DNA from 3 places in the Roseibium sp. HPY-6 genome. Region 2 is predicted to be linked to each of the others. Evidence: riboswitches for the same ligand, from Rfam matches in the RefSeq annotation. Region 2 holds a riboswitch; each other region holds the start of a gene.
The links. Region 2 has a riboswitch for cobalamin ahead of ABVF61_RS30995 (metal ABC transporter ATP-binding protein). Riboswitches for the same ligand answer to the same signal wherever they lie in the genome.
Positions count from the first base shown of each region.

Region 1: it holds a riboswitch for cobalamin, as region 2 does, so the genes downstream of both, cobU (bifunctional adenosylcobinamide kinase/adenosylcobinamide-phosphate guanylyltransferase) here and ABVF61_RS30995 (metal ABC transporter ATP-binding protein) in region 2, are expected to answer to the same signal.
Region 3: it holds a riboswitch for cobalamin, as region 2 does, so the genes downstream of both, ABVF61_RS02310 (DUF1636 family protein) here and ABVF61_RS30995 (metal ABC transporter ATP-binding protein) in region 2, are expected to answer to the same signal.

Region 1 covers NZ_JBEWCD010000002.1:2,975,380-2,979,277, forward strand. Annotated here, with positions in the region: gene nagA (N-acetylglucosamine-6-phosphate deacetylase) at 1-870, shown strand, start outside; gene ABVF61_RS24760 (hypothetical protein) at 1,014-1,274, shown strand; tRNA gene ABVF61_RS24765 (tRNA-Asn) at 1,388-1,463, opposite strand; cobalamin riboswitch at 1,781-1,991, shown strand; gene cobU (bifunctional adenosylcobinamide kinase/adenosylcobinamide-phosphate guanylyltransferase) at 2,025-2,576, shown strand; gene cobW (cobalamin biosynthesis protein CobW) at 2,573-3,682, shown strand; gene cobN (cobaltochelatase subunit CobN) at 3,761-3,898, shown strand, end outside.
Region 2 covers NZ_JBEWCD010000004.1:166,398-170,295, forward strand. Annotated here, with positions in the region: gene ABVF61_RS30985 (GNAT family N-acetyltransferase) at 364-576, shown strand; gene ABVF61_RS30990 (Rid family hydrolase) at 737-1,123, shown strand; cobalamin riboswitch at 1,410-1,624, shown strand; gene ABVF61_RS30995 (metal ABC transporter ATP-binding protein) at 1,868-2,620, shown strand; gene ABVF61_RS31000 (metal ABC transporter permease) at 2,613-3,515, shown strand; gene ABVF61_RS31005 (metal ABC transporter solute-binding protein, Zn/Mn family) at 3,512-3,898, shown strand, end outside.
Region 3 covers NZ_JBEWCD010000001.1:471,044-474,941, forward strand. Annotated here, with positions in the region: gene ABVF61_RS02300 (ABC transporter substrate-binding protein) at 1-733, opposite strand, end outside; gene ABVF61_RS02305 (ABC transporter ATP-binding protein) at 749-1,522, opposite strand; gene ABVF61_RS02310 (DUF1636 family protein) at 1,519-1,923, opposite strand; cobalamin riboswitch at 2,294-2,504, opposite strand; gene ABVF61_RS02315 (ABC transporter substrate binding protein) at 2,733-3,674, shown strand; gene ABVF61_RS02320 (Na/Pi cotransporter family protein) at 3,816-3,898, opposite strand, start outside.

The DNA.
Region 1 (3,898 bases), on a different contig from region 2:
GCAATGACCCCGACACTGATTACCGACACACGCGAAACGACGCGAAGAATTGTCGAACTGGGGATTGCTGCGGCGGAAAACACCGTCGCCGGATTTCAAGGCCTGCACCTGGAAGGCCCGCATTTGTCTGCCAGTCGAAAGGGGGCGCATGACGCCGGGTTGATAAGGCCGATGGATGACGACGACAGCGCCCTTTACCTTAAAGCTGCTGATCGTCTTCCGAGTCTGATGATGACGGTAGCCCCTGAAACGGTCACATCCGCGCAGATAACCATGCTTTCAAATGCCGGCATCCATGTCAGCCTTGGACACACTGGTGCCGGATATGACCGTTGTCGCCAAGCCGCAGAAGCCGGAGCCGCCTGCGTGACGCATCTCTTCAATGCAATGAGCCCGCTTCAACACCGCGAACCCGGGTTGGTCGGTACCGCGCTTGATCTTGGCTCGTTGAGTGCAGGCCTCATCGCTGATGGGCTCCACGTCGATCCGGTCGCGATCAGGATCGCGCTGAAGTCGAAAACCGGGCCCGGCAGTATTTTTCTCGTGACCGACGCCATGTCACAGACCGGAACGGACGTGACCACCTTCACGCTCGGCGAACGCAAAATATTCAGGCAGGACGGAAAACTGACACTTGCCGACGGCACGCTCGCGGGCGCCGACATCGATCTGCCTGCGTCGGTCCGGTTCCTGGTTGATCGCATCGGTGTCGACCTGGAAACGGCACTTGCCATGGCAACCAGCATTCCGGCGGATGTCATCAACCGTCCGGTTGGCCGCCTAAAAACCGGTCGCGCAGCCGATTTCGTGCTCTTCAACGGGCCTGACTTAGGAGTAAAGCGGGTTTGGCTTGGCGGCCGGAGCCAGTAACCAGTAGCCAGTAGGCAGTCGCAGGCCGCACCGTTTCAGTGTCTCACCATTCCGAAGTGTAATTGTTCAGAGTGAGCATGGGAATCGGCATAAGCTAAGCGATGCCAGGACGGGCTGGTCGCGAAAAGGGTGAGGGCGGTTGCATGATCTACGAGACGGTTTCGGTATTTGCGCCTGTAATCCTGAGCGCAATCTGCATACCGTTTGTCTTTCGGCGCGCCGGCTTCAGCGGAAAACTCCTATGGCTCACATGGCTTCCGGCTGCCGTTGCCGTTTTTTCGTTTCTTGCTGTGATGTTTGATGAGCGCGGTCTCTTGTCCGGCCCCGTCGGAAACTGGGCCATTGCCGCCTGTCTTATCATGCTTGCGACATCCGATTGGCCCGCCAAAGGAGACCGGGAATAACCCGGTTGGAAAAAGGGCTTTACCGGGAGAATAAGCGGCTCAAAAACACACAACATCACACCCCGCAAAAAGGATGCAGGCGCTTGTCTTGGCTGAATTGTGTTTGGAAAAAATGGCTCCCCAGGCCGGACTCGAACCAGCGACCCAGCGATTAACAGTCGCTTGCTCTACCAACTGAGCTACTGGGGATCACCACGTCAGGGCCGGTACGTGACCGCCCCCGTCGATGAGGATGCGTATATCAAAGGCTTGAACTGTTTGCCAAGCCCCTGAAGGTGTTTTTTTCATCGTGCCGTCATTTTTTTGCTTCGGATGTGGAAAAGAGTAGATAAAACAGCGCCCTAGAGCGATCAAAGTTGTTGAAACCAATACAAAGCGTCAACAGGCCCCTGCGGGCAATGCGGGGCTGGTTGTTCGGAACAACCAGGTCTCCACGACAACCGATAAAATCAAAGCGAATTTATACGCCCGGCCAGTTCTCGCGCTTGTTTCAAGCTGAATATCCGTTTAGGAAGGTTTTTGACGGTTCCGGTGAGGGATGTGCCCGATCCGGATGAAACGGGAATCCGGTAATGCGCCTGGCGCCAGTCCGGAGCTGCCCCCGCAACTGTGAGCGGTGAGCGTCTGCATATGATCCACTGGTCGAGAGGGACCGGGAAGGGATGCAGGGCGCGTTGAACCGCAAGCCAGGAGACCGGCCGTCGCATCTTCAACCCTTGACGCTGTCGGGTGGACGGCTGGGAGAGCGACGTGAGTAAACAACCGGGACGAAGGTCCACTCTTGTCTTTGGCGGTGCCCGTTCGGGCAAGAGCCGTTTTGCCGAAAAACTTGCAATGGATTCGGGTCTTGAGAAGGTCTATCTCGCGACCGGTGCGGCTTATGACACTGAAATGGCTGACCGGATTGCGGCCCACAAGGTCCAAAGAGGTGCAGGCTGGACCACGATCGAAGAACAGCTGGATCTTGCAAACCTGCTCTCGAGCGAATGCCGCGAAGACAGGGTTGTCCTCGTCGATTGCCTGACGCTTTGGCTGTCTAATATCACATTTGCCGAGAAAGACGTCGCCGCTGAATGCGCGAACCTTTGTACGGTGATCGGCTCGCTCAAGGGTCCAAGCATTTTCGTTTCGAACGAGGTCGGCATGGGTATCGTGCCGGAGAACAGACTTTCAAGGTCGTTCCGCGATGCGCAGGGCAGACTTAATCAGGATATCGCTCAGGCTTGCGGCCAGGTCGTTTTTGTCGGCGCGGGCCTGCCTTTGCTTTTGAAACCCAACCCCCAGATGGAAATCACACTATGACGACAAGCGCTCTTCAACCGGGACAGAAGATTCCCGCAACGATCGTGACTGGGTTTCTTGGGGCGGGCAAAACCACTTTGATCCGCAATCTGCTCCAGAATGCAAACGGCAGAAAGATCGCGTTGATCGTGAACGAGTTTGGCGACATGGGGTTTGACGGGTCGCTCGTGAATGGCTGCGCGGATCCGGACTGTGCTGCGGACGAAGTGGTGGAACTCACCAATGGCTGCATCTGCTGCACAGTTGCCGATGATTTTCTGCCGACAATGGAAATGCTGCTGTCGCGAGAAACGCCACCAGAGCACATTGTGATTGAAACGTCCGGACTGGCGTTGCCGCAGCCGCTGGTGCGAGCATTTTCCTGGCCGAGTGTGAAAACGAGGGTCACCGTGGATGGCGTAGTAACCGTTCTCGATGCTGCGGCCCTCGCAGAAGGCCGCATTGCGCTCGACGAGGCTGCGCTCGAAGCCCAAAGGGCTGCCGATGAAGCGCTCGACCACGAAAGCCCTGTTGAGGAACTCTTTCATGATCAGCTTCGCTGCGCGGATCTCGTCGTTCTCAACAAGGCGGATCTTGTCGCACCGGATGCCATGGTGTCGGTAGAGGAACGGATCCAGGGTGAGGTCCGCCCTGCGGTGCACATTGTGTCGTCTGAAAAGGGAATGCTGCCCATTGAAGTTCTGCTTGGGCGCGAGTCTGCTGCTGAAAACGACATGGCGATGCGTCACGAGCATCACCATCATGACCATGACCATGACCACCACGACGACGATCACGACCATGACGATCACCACGAACATCACGACCACCATCATCACGACGACTTTGAAAGCCACGTGATCGACGTTCAAACCTTCGGATCATTGAGAACACTTGAGACCAAGGTTCTTGAGGCGATGAGGCAAAAAGGTGTCCTCAGGATCAAAGGCGCGGTCGGTATCGACGGGAAGCAGGCGCCCGCCATGGTGCAGGCCGTCGGACCGCGCGTTGAGACCTGGTTTTCTGCCGGAGCGGACTCATCCGGTCGCCTTGTCGTGATCGGTCTCAAGGGTTTTGACCTAAACGCAGTGTGCGAGCTGCTCGGCAGCGTCAGGCAAGCAGCCTGAAGCGTCTTCTCTCACACCAAAAATAGCACGCGGCCGACCGACTTTGGCTGACCGAAAACGAATAGAAGACTAGTACAGATGCACATTCTTGCCAGCCAGACCAGACGGATCGATGACGGCGGTGATGCCGTCGATCTCGGGCAGGCACCGGCTGATATCCTCTTCCTGTCGGCGGCCGATACGGAGCTTGGAAGCTTTTCGAGCGCCCATGCCGGC
Region 2 (3,898 bases):
GCCGGCCCGATGCCGGCTGATCGCCCTACACTATTTGTCCGGTTGGTGACTTTTCTGGTTGGCAGAAATCGCGACAATTCTCGCTAGTGACAACACAATTTGTAAGTGGGGCACTTTCTATCCCGAACCGCAACAAAAGCGCTAAGTTGCCTGAGTTTCGAGAGCCGTGTTTTGAGCAGAACCTTCTCCCATTTGAGTTTTAAGGAACGCAACTACCTGGCATAACAGCGAGTTTGCCGATGGCTACTGGGCGAGGACCGCCAATCACATGGCATGCGATGACGACGACCCGCCGACACTGTCATCGACCTGTCTTGTCCCGAGAGTATGGGCTGCCCACCAACAACCATTGAGAGGCACAACATGCTAGAAACGGAGCGTCTTCTCCTTAGACGTCCGAATGCATCGGATTTTTCAGCTTGGACCGCCTTTCTTTCTGATGCCGAAGTGACCCGGTTTATCGGTGGACCACAGGACACCGCTGGGGCATGGCGGAACTTGTGCCTTTTTGCCGGCGCATGGAGTGTCCAAGGGTACAGCAATTTTTCTGTAGTAGAGAAAGCAACTGGCCAGTGAGTAGGTAGAGCGGGAGCTTGGTTCCCTCCAGGTTGGCCGGGCAAAGAGATTGAGTGGGCATTCAAACGCGATGTGTGGGGGAAAGGATATGCCACCGGGTTGCTGCCTCGGTGGCATATCCTTTCCCCCACACATGTCTAAACTTTATCAGGACTGGAAGATGGCGCCCGGGTCGGAAATTGGCGGATTTGTGTTTCTAACCGGGTTCAATGGTGCCGGATTGGACGGCAAGGTTTGGGCAGATGTCGCCACGCAAATAAACACTGCGCTTGACCAGGTGTTCGACGTATTGATTGAAGCAGGACTGAGCGCAGCCCATGTGGTGGAAGTCACGCGCTATCACGTGGGTCTGCGCGAATACCTATCCACGTTCCGGGCAATCTGGGCACAAAGAATGTCTGAGCCTTATCCGGCGTGGACAGCTATTGAAGTTGCCGGTTTCGCAACTGAAGGCGTCACTGTTGAACTACGGGTCATCGCGCATCGCAAAGCAGCCCCAAAAATAACCACCGTAACCCATATCCTGGCCGAGCCGTTGATAATGTAGTGCGTGTCCAGGTCGCGAGATACTCGCGATAGGCATCAAATGGCAAAGTAAGGTTAGGTCTGCTACGGCGCGGAGGGCCAGGATCGTGCGACAAGGAATACTGCCATTCGTACGGGTCGCAACGAAAGCTCGCAGTGAGCCCATTTTACCAAATGCTGCGCGGTGCACGAATGGCAGCTTTGAGCCCATTTTGCCCAATGCTGCATTCTGCACAAATGGCTCGCAGTAGCAGAAAACCAGACATTCCAATTCGGCGAGACTGATCATTGACCATTTCACCCGGAAAGCGTTAATTACATTTGATGGTTCTCAATGATCGTTGAGTCGGCGAGATGAAATGGGAACACGGTGAGGTGTAGCCAAAAGGCGCTAAATCCGTGACTGCCCCCGCAACTGTGAGCGGTGAGCGACCCCGACAAAGACCACTGGGCATCCGCCTGGGAAGGTTCGGGAGAGCGACGATCCGCAAGTCAGGAGACCTGCCATCGCGAGTTTAACTGACCCAGGCGGGGTGTCCTGGAGAGAGGCAAACATGTTCGACGCGACTGCGTACCTACATCGACGTATCTCATTGCCCCCGCTGAAGCGGAGGCCGCGATGCGCGAGGCAAACGAACCAGACCAGCCGGAGCTAACGCCATACCGGAAAAGCTTCTGTCTCACCAATTTGAGCACCGTCTCTTTGATCGGCTCTGCCCTAGCTGTGTCTTTTTTGCTTTGGCTGTGCATCTCGGCGGTGCTTTAAATGTCGGCGGTTCTGGAAATCCGCGATCTTGCGCTTGGCTATCCTGAACTGACGCTGTTCCGAGGATTGTCGATGGACGTAGAGCGTTGCTCGACGCTTGCGATTCTGGGTGCGAACGGCTCTGGCAAAAGCACTTTCATGAAGATGCTTCTGGGCTTGATCAGCCCTTTGTCTGGCAAGTTCCATTGGCCAAACGAGCAGCCGAAAGAGATCGGGTATCTGGCCCAAATGACTGAATTTGATCGCCTCTTTCCATTGCGGGTGCGGGATCTGGTGGCGATGGGGGCTTGGAAAGGCTTTGGACTTGGCGGTCGCTTGGATCGCGATACCAACGCCAAAGTCTCATCGGCACTAGATGCGGCAGGCGTGCTTGATATCGCAGATCGGTCTTTGCACACGCTGTCAGGGGGGCAACTACAACGTGCGCTTTTCGCGCGTGTGATCATGCAAAACGCCCCTCTCATCCTACTCGATGAACCATTTGCCGCTGTAGACCAGACCACAGAAGCACATCTTTTGACGCTCATCGACCGCTGGCGATACGAAGGCCGTGCTGTTGTGTTGGTGGTCCATGATCTGTCATCGGTTCTGGATCACTGCGACAACGCATTGCTCCTTGGGAATGGCGAAGCCTGTCATGGTTCAGTCGATGCGATCCTGACGCCAGAACGGCTTGTCGCGCAAAACTATCTCTCCAAAAGCCAGGCATCTTGGATGTTCCGCGCCTCTCGAGAGGATGCAGTGCGTGTTTGAGCTTTTCTCTGAGATGTGGAGCTTTGCCTTCATGCAACGCGCGTTCGTCGCTACTACCGCTCTTTCGGCTTCAGTCGCTCCCGTTGGCGCTTTCCTGGTTTTGCGCAGGCTTTCACTGGCTGGGGAAGCCATGGCCCATGCCATAACACCAGGTGTCGTGATCGGATTTGTCGTCGCCGGGCTGTCGGTGACGTCACTGCTTGTCGGCGGACTTGTCGCCGGGGTTGTGGCGGCTGCCTTGACGGCCTTGTTAGCGCGCAAAACAATCCTCAGAAGCGATGCGAGCCTCGCATCCATTTACCTGATCGCTTTGGCAGCCGGTATTTTCATCCTCTCGGCCGCTGGATCGGCAGTTCCTCTGAAGAGTTTCCTTTTTGGGTCCATCCTCGGCATCGACGACGCGTCTATGATCCTCGTCGGTGGCGTGGCGACCGTCACACTCGTGTCCTTCGCCGTTCTGCTGCGTCCCTTGATCATCAGCACATGTGACCCGACCTTTTTTGAGGCACAGACCAAACGGCCTTGGCTGATCGAGCAAGCCTTCATGCTGCTGCTTGTGCTGAACCTGCTGGCTGCGTTCAAAACACTGGGCACTTTAATGGCTGTCGGCTTGATGATTCTTCCCGCAACGTCAGCACGATATTGGTCAAGCACGATCACCGGGCAGCTTGGTCTATCTTTCTTCTTTGCACTCGCGAGTTGTTGGGTCGGCTTGACTCTTTCCTATCTTTTTCCGGAAACGCCCTCCGGCCCCGCCATCGTACTCACGGCTGGTGGATTCTTTCTGATTTCGGTCCTTCTGGGGCCCTTGGGTTTTGGGGGACGGCGGCGCAAACCGTCCGGCCAAACATCACTATCCCTTGCGCAGACCTCAAAAGAAGAGAAACTTCAATGAACTTCAAGACCACTCTTGCAGCGGGGCTTATTGCTGCCCTTACGGCCTTCCCAGCATTTGCGCACGACATCAAGGTCGTTGCCAGCTTCTCGATCCTCGGTGATATGGTTGAGCAGGTGGTGGGTGACCATGTCGAAGTTACAACCATTGTAGGACCCGATGCTGACGCACACGTCTACCAGCCTTCAGTTGCAGATGCTCGCTCTGTGGCCGAAGCCGATGTCATCTTCGTCAACGGAATGGGCTTTGAGACCTGGTCGGACACACTGATCGCAGAATCCGGTACAAAGGGGACCGTGTATGTCGCCACAGAAGGCATAACAGCGGTTCTAGTCGAAGGTGAGATTGACCCTCACGCCTGGAATGCGCTGACCAACGGTGTG
Region 3 (3,898 bases), on a different contig from region 2:
CCTTTTCAACGACGGTTTCCCAGTCGACTTTGGCCCAGCTCTTTTCAAAATCGTCCAGCACATTGACGCCGCCCGCGGCCTCGATCAGCGCCGTAGGCATTGCGAAGCGACCAGCCGTAAAGGGCCTGTCTTCACCGCTGTCGTAGACAAATACTCTCAGAGGCTTATCGCTAGTTTTTAAAGTAGACTTGTAATTTTCCAGATCAGCCTTGTAGCCGGCAACCAGGTCGAGAGCAGTGTCTTCGACCCCGAAGATTTTTCCAAGATTGGTCAGGTCATTGTACATGTCCGCCATCGAAACCTTGGGCTTGTCGCCGATATGGATGCACGACTCTGTCAGCTCGTAGACTTTGATGCCGAAGGGTTCAAGGGTTTCCGGTGTGACTTCACCACCCACCTTCATGCCATAGTTCCAACCGGCAAAATAGAAATCAGCGTCAGCTCCGATCAGAACTTCCTTGGTCGGATATTTTGCGGATAGCTCCGGAAGTTCCGCAACACCTTCACGCATTTCCTCATCAAGCGTTTTCCAGCCGGAGATACCCGTGTATCCGACCATGTGGTCCCGCAGCCCGAGCACGAGCATCATTTCGGTGAGGTTGACGTCATTCGAAATCGCGGCCTTTGGGGGAGCGTCGAATGTCACTTCGCGGTCGCAGCTTTGAACGGTTGTTTCCGCCATAGCACCGGTGGATAGGAAAATGGTGGCCAGACTGAGTGCCAAGCGTTTCATGGGAGTCTCCGAAGTTTACAGATGAAAGGTGAGATGCGGCTGGTCGCTCGAAGCGAATTGTTCAAGCCGCGCCTTAACGGAATAGGCCTTTTCGATATGATCCGGCGTCAGGACGTCCTCGGGAACACCGAACGCAACAGCCCTTCCACGGTGCAACAGCAAGGCACGGTCGCAGACGCGCCCTGCAAGATTGAGGTCGTGCAGGCTTGTCACGATTGTGATGTTCAAGCTGCTGATAAGCGCAACAATCTCGAGCTGATGACGGATGTCTAGGTGGTTCGTCGGCTCGTCCAGGATCAGCAGCTCAGGCTCTTGAGCCAAAGCCCGGGCAACCATGACGCGCTGTCTTTCACCGCCCGACAAAGTGCCAAAGGAACGTGATGCCAACGGCAAAAGCCCCATCCTGTCCAGTGAGCTTTCCACGACCTCCGCGTCTCTGTCCCCGTTTCCGGAAAAACCGGTGCCATGCGGACGTCGTCCAAGAGCGACGATTTCCCCGACGCTCAAAGCGAAGTCGGTTGGTTGCTCCTGCAGAACGGCAGCAACTTTTCTCGCCGCAGACCTTGCAGACATCTTCCAGATATCGACACCGTCCAGAAATACGGCGCCTGTGCTCGGTCGGTGAAAGCGATATAGCAGACGCAACAATGTGGATTTTCCTGCACCGTTCGCACCTGCAAGCCCCAGAACCTGGCCGGCAGCAAGGTCGAAGCTGACCGGATGCAGGATGGTCTCGCCCTGCCCGGCACGCCAGCCGGCGTCTCTGACGGAAAGAGCCGCGCCGCTCACGAAACGCCTGCCTTGTTGAGTTCGGTAACAATCATCGCTGCTGGAATACGGGCAAGTGCCGTGTGCGCAAGCTTGCCGGGCCTTTCCCCGGAATTGCACCACCCGTCTTCAAGATCCCGGTATTGCTGAGCGAAGGCAACGAGGTCGTCAATGTCCGTATCCGGATCTATGTCACCGAACAGGTAGGTTGCCTTTTCGCTGGCACGATAAGCCACCGTGCAGGGACGCGAACATCCGGCCATACAGGCTATTCCGGATACCTCGAACTCGGGACCCGTCAACGGCAGTGCCTTTTGCAAAGCGTCCCGCAGGTTGCTGATCAGTTCAAATCCCGGCCGGCAATCCGTACCCTTGTGACGACAGGAGGTGCAAACGAAGATCTTGTGGGTCTCACCACTCATTTGCTGTCCCCCGAGGTCTTGAGATGTCCTTGCGAAGTCGCTGAGGATGCTCTTCCTGCTCCGCCTGCAAACGCCTCCGACGCAGCCTCACATGGGGAACATAATTCCAACATATGTAATGTTATTACATTACAATCATTTTGCAATGCAATAGGCAACCTCGATCCATTCGGACACATCGCTCTGGCGGCGCGTCCACTCAGGCTTGTCCTGGCAAGAGAAGTTGGATGGAATTCAGAAGGTTCGTTCTGTGTCCGGTTCATGTCGCCCTCCGCGAATGCACGGGGCTTTGAAGAACCGAATGTCAAACTTTGTCAGCTGTCGCTGTATCGCCATGTCACCCGCTCCTCCGGAACACCCCGTCCGGGTTGAAGTTGAAGATGAAATGGCAGGTCTCCTGACTTGCGGGTCAAAGCTGGCCTGATCCTTCCCGGGAGATCCCAGTGGTGTTTTCAGGTTCGCTCGCCGCTCACAGTTGCGGGGGCAGTCACGGATTTGGTGCCTTCTGGCTACGCCGCACCGTGTTCCCTTTTAATCCCGATCCGGCTTCGAATACGGGAACCATGTAATCTGTGTGACGAAATTCGCCGGATCTGTCAACGAGGAAACTCGCATGCGGCAACCAGCCCGTCTCACGCGTTCTTAAGCAGGAGACCAATCAAATTTATCTAAAATTTATGCATCCAAAGAAAAAGCAAATGGTCATTGATGCCAAGCAAAAGGCAAATATGATTGTTTGAAAAAGCTCGCAAATAAAGACGAGCCTGACCAAAGAAAAATAACAGTGAGGCATCAGGTTGATCTTTCGATTGGTACTACTTGCGATACTCATCGCGATACCGGGAGCTGCACGAACTGAGGAAGCTGCCAAGGCCATTGTGATGATTACATGGCGCGGCCTGACACCGGCCGAATACAGTTTCGCCGAAAAGCTGGACGAACTCGGCATTAACGCGAAAATTGAATACTTCGATGCCGAGCGCGATCAGACAAAACTGGCGGGGTTCTTGCGCGAAAGGCGGGAAGACCTGCAATCGAAGGATCTGATCTACACCTTCGGCACCACGGCCACCCTGACCGTTCAGAACTTCGAGCTGGAGACGGTGCCTCGCGTCTTTAACATTGTCACCGACCCTGTGGGCGTTGGCCTGGTGCCTTCGCTTGATGCACCGCCTCCTGGTCTGACCGGTGCGAAAATGTCCCTGTCGCCGGAAGTTATTCTCGACTTGCTGGGAAACATCCACGACCTCAATACGCTGGCGATCCTGTTTGACCCGCGGGAGAGCAATGCAGTCGCGGAAGCTGACCGCCTCATGCTCGCGGCAGAAAAGCGCGGGATTGTGCCAAAGCTTTTGAGGTTCGCCCCCGATGCGGATGAAAAGGATCTCCAGATAGCCTCTTTCCAACCCGAATTGGCGTCTTCAGACGCGGTTTACGTGACCTCTTCATCGTCCTACGTCGCCCATCACAGCGTATTGAGGGAGATCATCCCGGAAGATCTTGTCAGTGTCTCGTCCTCCACGGCCTACAGCGAGGAAGACGTCACGCTGGTTTTCGGAACAGAGTATCGTGAGCGCGGAGAAGCTGCAGCCACGCTGGCGGCCAAGATCCTGTTGGAAAAAGTTCCCGCGCATTCCCTGCCGATCAACGAGATTGCTGCATCCGACGCGACACTTTTCGTCAACAGGAACAGCAAGGCGGCGGCGGCCCTCCAACTGGAAAATGCGACAAATCCCGTGGTCTACAGGTAGAGACAGGGCCCAGTTGGTCTATGACAAGGGTCAAGACCGGTAAAGAGCGCACCCGTTGCATCAAGCCGCCCAGCCTGATCGATGTGTTGGTGCGGCGCCAATCGTATGGCCGGCCTCGATGCGCCGTAACGAGACTGGTGATCAAGCCCGGAGCCGCTCTCCCGCCAACGGTGTCTCAAATACGGATGACAGGACCTCGACCTGGCTCTTCCCCAATCTCCCAT